Linked DNA regions of Sporichthya polymorpha DSM 43042. The protein of the gene in region 1 binds, or shares a complex with, the protein of each later gene. Links are inferred from orthologs where the notes say so. Each region holds a gene or a part of one and is shown on either strand. Other genes may lie near its edges. The genes, in order: pcrA and uvrB.

Evidence for each region.
Region 2: the proteins of pcrA (region 1) and uvrB are in contact, whole or in part, in a crystal structure (PDB 7EGT), measured with the Thermus thermophilus proteins. The link is inferred for Sporichthya polymorpha DSM 43042 from one-to-one orthologs. Residues at the interface, in WP_096412145.1 of Thermus thermophilus: His654, Arg656, Phe657, Gln666, Asp668, Glu669, Lys680, Arg681, Leu682, Ser683, Lys685, Tyr686, Ala687; in WP_096411307.1 of Thermus thermophilus: Glu23, Leu25, Arg26, Asp27, Gly28, Glu29, Arg30, Phe31, Arg55, Glu326, Asp327, Phe328, Glu379, Ser382, Gln383, His398, Gly400, Arg401.

What each region holds. Positions count from the first base shown.
Region 1 is NZ_KB913029.1:3,007,041-3,010,391, forward strand. The notes cover bases 63-3,101. They hold pcrA (DNA helicase PcrA), read left to right. Parts: upstream 63-401; coding sequence 402-2,801; downstream 2,802-3,101. Other genes in these bases: SPOPO_RS0114735 (hypothetical protein), read left to right, coding at 63-344; SPOPO_RS0114745 (ABC transporter substrate-binding protein), read right to left, coding at 2,835-3,101. Also shown: more of SPOPO_RS0114735, read left to right, coding at 1-62; more of SPOPO_RS0114745, read right to left, coding at 3,102-3,351. UniProt on the Escherichia coli protein: A helicase with DNA-dependent ATPase activity. Unwinds DNA duplexes with 3'-5' polarity. Translocates on single-stranded DNA with 3'-5' polarity. Initiates unwinding more efficiently from a nicked substrate than double-stranded DNA.
Region 2 is NZ_KB913029.1:4,814,289-4,817,597, reverse strand. Bases 1-2,997 are described here. They hold uvrB (excinuclease ABC subunit UvrB), read left to right. Parts: upstream 1-438; coding sequence 439-2,556; downstream 2,557-2,997. Other genes in these bases: SPOPO_RS0123395 (hypothetical protein), read left to right, coding at 2,576-2,997; SPOPO_RS33235 (hypothetical protein), read right to left, coding at 1-312. In the rest of the region: more of SPOPO_RS0123395, read left to right, coding at 2,998-3,151; SPOPO_RS0123390 (cupin domain-containing protein), read right to left, coding at 3,155-3,309. UniProt on the Escherichia coli protein: The UvrABC repair system catalyzes the recognition and processing of DNA lesions. A damage recognition complex composed of 2 UvrA and 2 UvrB subunits scans DNA for abnormalities.

The DNA.
Region 1 (3,351 bases):
TGGACGCGCTGCGGGCGATCCTCTTGGTGCTGCACGTGGGTGGCATGGCCGTGCTGCTCGCCGGCTTCCTGCTCGAGGTGATGAGCGGGAACCGCCGGTTCTCGCCGGTGATCTTCCACACCGCCGGGATCCAGTTCCTCACCGGCCTGGCGCTGGTCGGGGTCAACGAGGCTGACGACCGCGACCTGAACCACACCAAGGTCGCCGTGAAACTGCTGGTCGCGCTGACCGTCGTCGGCCTGACGCACGCGCTGCGCAAGCGGGATCCGCTCCCGCCGCCGGCGTTCTTCGCCGCGTTCGGGCTGGCCGCGGCCAACGCGATCATCGCCTACTCCTGGACCTGATCCCGCGGCCCGGTGCGGGCCCCGCCGCACCGCGCACCGCGACCTAGAGTGAGGGCAATGGACACGCTCTTCGACGACCTCCCGATGCCCGGCTCGGGAACCCCGGCCAAGCGTGTCCGGGTCGCGGCGGCGACCCCGTCGGCGGCCGACCGGAGCGAACCGGCGTCGGGTTCGGACGGGCCGGCCGCGCGCCCCGCGCCCACCGCGGAGGACCTGCTCGCCGGGCTGAACCCCGAGCAGCGCGCGGCGGTGGAGCACTCCGGCGGACCGCTGCTCATCGTCGCCGGGGCCGGGTCGGGCAAGACCCGCGTGCTCACGCGCCGGATCGCGTACCTGATCACGGTGCGGAAGGTCCGGCCGTCGCAGATCCTCGCGATCACCTTCACCAACAAGGCCGCGGGCGAGATGAAGCAGCGCGTGGCCGAGGCGGTCGGGTCGGCCGCGCCGAACTGGGTGTCGACGTTCCACTCGGCGTGCCTACGGATCCTGCGCTTCGAGGCGAAGCGGCTGGGGTTCACCTCCGGGTTCTCCGTCTACGACGACACCGACCAGCAGCGCCTGCTGCGCATGATCGTGCGCGACCTCAACCTCGACCCGAAGCGCTTCACGCCGCGGGCGATCGGCAACGCGATCAGCGGTCTGAAGAACGAACTGATCGACCCGGACACCTACAGCTCCACCGCGACCGGCCCGGTCGAGACCACGTACGCCGAGTGCTACCGGATGTACCAGGAGCGCCTGCGCGCCGCGAACGCGCTGGACTTCGACGACCTGATCATGACGACGGTCAACCTGCTGCAGGCGTTCCCCGACGTCGCGGAGCACTACCGGCGCCGGTTCCGCCACGTGCTGGTCGACGAGTACCAGGACACCAACCACGCGCAGTACGTCCTCGTCCGCGAACTCGTCGGCGGGACCGAGGCGCTGGACGGACATGACGTCCCGTCAGAACTTCCCCCGGCCGAGCTCTGCGTCGTCGGCGACGCGGACCAGTCGATCTACGCCTTCCGCGGCGCGACGATCCGGAACATCCACGAGTTCGAGCGGGACTACCCGAACGCGCGCGTGATCCTGCTGGAGCAGAACTACCGCTCCACGCAGACGATCCTGTCCGCGGCGAACGCCGTCATCGCGCGCAACCCGGACCGCAAGCCGAAGAACCTGTGGACCGACGCCGGTGACGGGGAGAAGATCGTCGGCTGGGTCGCCGAGGACGAGCACGCGGAGGCGTCCTTCGTCGCGGCCGAGGTCGATCGGCTCGCCGACGCGGGGCTCGCGAAGCCCAAGGACGTCGCGGTGTTCTACCGGACGAATGCGGCCTCCCGCGTGTTCGAGGAGGTCTTCATCCGGGTCGGCCTGCCGTACCGGGTCGTCGGGGGTGTGCGCTTCTACGAGCGCAAGGAGGTTCGGGACGCCCTCGCGTACCTGCGGGTGCTGGCCAATCCCGAGGACGTCGTCAGCCTGCGCCGGATCCTCAACGTCCCGAAGCGGGGGATCGGGGACCGCGCCGAGGCCTGCATCGACGCCCTGTCGAGCCGGGAGCGCATCACGTTCCCGGCGGCGCTGCGCCGGTGCGAGGAGGCCTACGGCATCGCGACCCGGTCGCTGACCCAGGTGAAGGCGTTCAACGAGCTGATGGACCAGCTCGCGACGCTGGTGGAGGCCGGGACGGGGCCGTCCACGGTGCTGGAGGCGATCCTCGAGCAGACCGGCTACCTGCACGAGCTGGAGACCTCGACCGACCCGCAGGACGAGACCCGCATCGAGAACCTCGGCGAGCTCATCGCGGTCGCGCGCGAGTACGAAGAGGCGAACCCGGACGGCTCGGTCGCCGGCTTCCTCGAGCGGGTCGCCCTGGTCGCGGACTCCGACCAGCTGCCGGACGCCGACGCCGAGGGTGAGGGCGAGGACGGTGGCCAGGTCACGCTGATGACGCTGCACACCGCCAAGGGCCTGGAGTTCCCGGTCGTGTTCCTGACCGGGTGCGAGGACGGGATCTTCCCCCACATGCGCTCGCTCGGGGACCCGGTCGAACTGGCCGAGGAGCGCCGGCTCGCCTACGTCGGCCTGACCCGCGCGCAGGAGCGGCTCTACGTCACCCGGGCCGAGGTCCGCAGTGCCTGGGGCGCCCCGCAGTGGTACCCGCCGTCGCGGTTCCTGGAGGAGATCCCGCCGAACCTGGTCGACTGGCGGCGCACCGCGAACCGCAGCCCGCTGCAGGCCCTGGCGTCGGGCTCGCCGCGGCCGGCCACCCGGCCCGCCGGGCGCGCCCAGGCGGGCCCGAGCAAGCCGATCGTCGCGCTGTCGGTGGGGGACCGGGTCACCCACGACACGTTCGGGCTGGGCACGGTGGTCGCCACCGCCGGCGTCGCCGACAAGGCCGAGGCGACCATCGATTTCGGCGACGGGGCGCCCAAGCGTCTGCTGCTCCGCTACGCCCCGGTCGAGAAGCTCTGAGCTCCCGCCGCGTCAGTCGTTGAGAGTCTGAGCTCAGTCGCGGCCGCAGTCGCCCTCGGCGAGCTTGGCCTCGAGGTCGTCGAGGATCGCCGTCGCGCCGATCAGGCCGATGCCGACCATCCAGGTGTCGTCGTCGACGTCGAACTGGCAGCCGTTCTGCACGGCCTGCAGCTGGTCCCACAGCGGCGTGACCTCGCCGCGGGTGGTCTCGTCCTCGGCCCCGTAGGTGGTGGTGAAGAGGATGTCCGCGTCGGCGCTCGTGAGCTCCTCGGTGCTGAGCCGGGCGATCGCGAACTGGTCGTAGGCCAGGTCCGGCGCCCCGAGGCCGATGGCCCGCAGGACACTGCCGGAGAAGCTCTCCGGCCCGTACACCCGGGTCTCGCCGGGCAGGAACCGCATGATCGTCGCGTCGGCGTCCGTCAGCCCCAACCGCTCGCCGAGCTCGGACGCGCGCCGATCGAAGTCGGCCAGCGCGTCCCGGGCCTCCGAACCGCGGTTCAGGGCCTCGCCGACGAGCAGGAAGTCCTCCCGCCACTCGGTACCGGGACCG
Region 2 (3,309 bases), 1.8 Mb from region 1 along the record:
CGGGCCCACCGTGAACGACCCGGGGTTGCCCCGCGGCTCGCCGCCGTTGGGCCCGCCCGGAGGCAGGGAGAAGCGGTAGTCGACGACCTGGTTCGAGTCGAAGTTGAAGCCCGCGAGGTAGAAGCTGCAGACCTGTCGCGGCTCGTTGGCGCGTCGTTCGAACGGGGTGTCGGGGGCGTGGACCTTGATCGTGCCGTTGTTGCCGGGAGCGTCGACCGCCGCGGCGGGGCCGGACAGGACGAGCGGCGCGCCGCAGACGGCGGCCGAGACGAGCAGCGCTCCGGCTCGGGAGCTGCGGATGGACAGGGACATGGGGGCCTCCGTGGCGGGCGTGCCGATGGAGTGGGGTGGGCGAAACGTGCCCACCGTCGCACCTCCCAAACCTGCAGGCCAGGAGCTTCTCCGCCGGATGTCGGTGGCGGGACGTACCGTGGGCGGGTGAGACCCACCACGGACATCGAGCGGAGCACCGCCCCGTTCCGCGTCGTCAGCGAGTTCCAGCCCTCCGGGGACCAGCCGGCCGCGATCGCGGAGCTGGCCCGGCGCGTCCGGGCGGGGGAGCAGGACGTCGTCCTCCTCGGCGCCACGGGCACCGGCAAGTCGGCCACGACGGCCTGGCTGGTGGAGGAACTGCAGCGCCCGACGCTGGTCATGGCGCCGAACAAGACGCTGGCCGCGCAGCTGGCGAACGAGTTCCGGGAGCTGCTCCCGCACAACGCGGTCGAGTACTTCGTCTCCTACTACGACTACTACCAGCCCGAGGCGTACGTCCCGCAGACGGACACCTACATCGAGAAGGACTCCTCGATCAACTCCGAGGTCGAGCGCCTGCGGCACTCGGCGACGAACTCGCTGCTGACCCGGCGGGACGTCATCGTGGTCGCGAGTGTGTCCTGCATCTACGGCCTGGGCACGCCGCAGGAGTACGTGGACCGGATGGTCCGCCTCAACGTCGGTGACGAGATCGACCGCGACACACTGCTGCGCCAGCTCGTCACGATGCAGTACACGCGCAACGACCTCGCGTTCACCCGCGGGACGTTCCGGGTGCGCGGCGACACCGTCGAGATCTTCCCGGTGTACGAGGAGCTCGCGCTGCGGCTGGAGTTCTTCGGCGACGAGATCGAGCGCGCGATGACCCTGCACCCACTGACGGGTGAGGTGATCCGCGAGGAGCAGAGCATCCACGTCTTCCCGGCCACGCACTACGTCGCGGGCCCGGAGCGCATGGAGCGGGCGATTTCAGGCATCGAGCTGGAGTGCGAGCAGCAGCTGGCACGCCTGGAGAAGCAGGGCAAGCTGCTGGAGGCGCAGCGGCTGCGGATGCGCACGACCTACGACATCGAGATGATGCGTCAGGTCGGGTTCTGCTCGGGCATCGAGAACTACTCGCGGCACATCGACGGTCGCGAGGCGGGCAGCCCGCCGCACACGCTGCTCGACTACTTCCCGGACGACTTCCTCCTGGTCATCGACGAGTCGCACGTGACGGTTCCTCAGATCGGCGCGATGTTCGAGGGCGACATGTCACGCAAGCGGACCCTCGTCGACCACGGGTTCCGGCTCCCGTCGGCGATGGACAACCGTCCGCTGAAGTGGGAGGAGTTCGTCGAGCGAATCGGGCAGACCGTCTACCTCTCCGCGACGCCGGGCCCGTACGAGCTCGGCCGCGCCAACGGGGTGGTGGAGCAGATCATCCGCCCGACCGGCCTGGTCGACCCCGAGATCGTCGTCAAGCCGACCAAGGGCCAGATCGACGACCTCGTCCACGAGATCCGCACGCGGGCCGAGCGCGACGAACGCGTCCTGGTCACCACGCTGACCAAGAAGATGTCCGAGGACCTCACCGACTACCTGCTCGAGATGGGCATCCGGGTGCGGTACCTGCACTCCGAGGTCGACACCCTGCGCCGCGTGGAACTGCTGCGGGAGCTGCGGATCGGCGAGTTCGACGTCCTCGTCGGCATCAACCTGCTCCGCGAGGGTCTCGACCTGCCCGAGGTCTCCCTGGTGGCGATCCTCGACGCGGACAAGGAAGGCTTCCTCCGGTCCGGGACCTCGCTCATCCAGACGATCGGCCGCGCGGCCCGGAACGTGTCCGGCCAGGTGCACATGTACGCCGACACGGTCACCCCCTCGATGGCGAAGGCGATCGACGAGACGAACCGGCGCCGGGCGAAGCAGGTCGCCTACAACCTCGAGCACGGCATCGACCCGACCCCGCTGCGGAAGAAGATCGGCGACATCCTCGAGCTGATCGCGCGCGAGGACGCCGACACCGCCGAGCTCATCGGTGGCGCCGGGCGGCAGCGCAGCCGCGGCAAGACGCCGGTGCCGGGTCTGTCGTCGAAGGTGTCCACGGAGGCCGGCAAGCACGCGGGGGACCTCGCGACGATGCCGGCGATGGACCTCGCGGACCTCATCCAGCAGCTCAACGACCAGATGCACGCCGCCGCGGCCGAGCTGCAGTTCGAGCTGGCCGCGAGGCTGCGGGACGAGATCAAGGAACTGAAACGCGAACTGCGAGGGATGCGGGAAGCCGGGTCGCCGGCCTGATCTGTCGTACGCTGCGCCAATGCGGAGACTGGCGGGGATCGTGCTGGCCGCGGCGCTGCTCACCGGAGCGGCCGCGTGCGGGGGAGACGACAAGGACCCGGTCGGCAGCGATGTCGAGGTGGGCACCGAGACCGGCAACCTCAAGCCCGAGGACGTGCGCGCCTCGGCGTCCGAGGTGGCCGACGGCTGGCGCGAGCTGGAGCGCTACGCCGACGACGTCGTCGCCAAGCTCGGGTCCGACGAGGCGGCCCTGCCCGAGCTGCAGGAACGGTTGCTGACGATCTGGGAAGCGATCCTCGGCTCGGTGAAGGCCAACGACCCCGCGACCTTCGACACCGCCGACGCGGCACTGAAGACGCTGATGTCGGCTCAGGGCTCCGCCGACAAGGCCGAGGCCGAGGAGGCCGCCGACGTCGTCGAGGACGCCGGCGAGGACTATCTGGAGAAGTTCCCGGCCTCGGGCGCCTCCGCGTCCCCGTCGGCGTCGAGCGGTTCGCCGTCCGACGACAGCGAGGACTCCGACAGCGAGGACAGCGGTGCCGACGACGGCGGGTCCGACGTCAAGTCCGACGCCGACCCGCCGATCTCCTACTGAGCCTCAGAACTCCTCGTAGGCGACGTCGGTCATCCCCGGGGTGCCGGGGCCGTAGACGTAGCTCATGCGGGCGTACTCGGGGGCGGCGTAGGTCGCCCGGCTTCCGGCCGGGACGACGATCGTCTGCCCCGGGCGGACGACGTGCGTCTCGCCCTCGC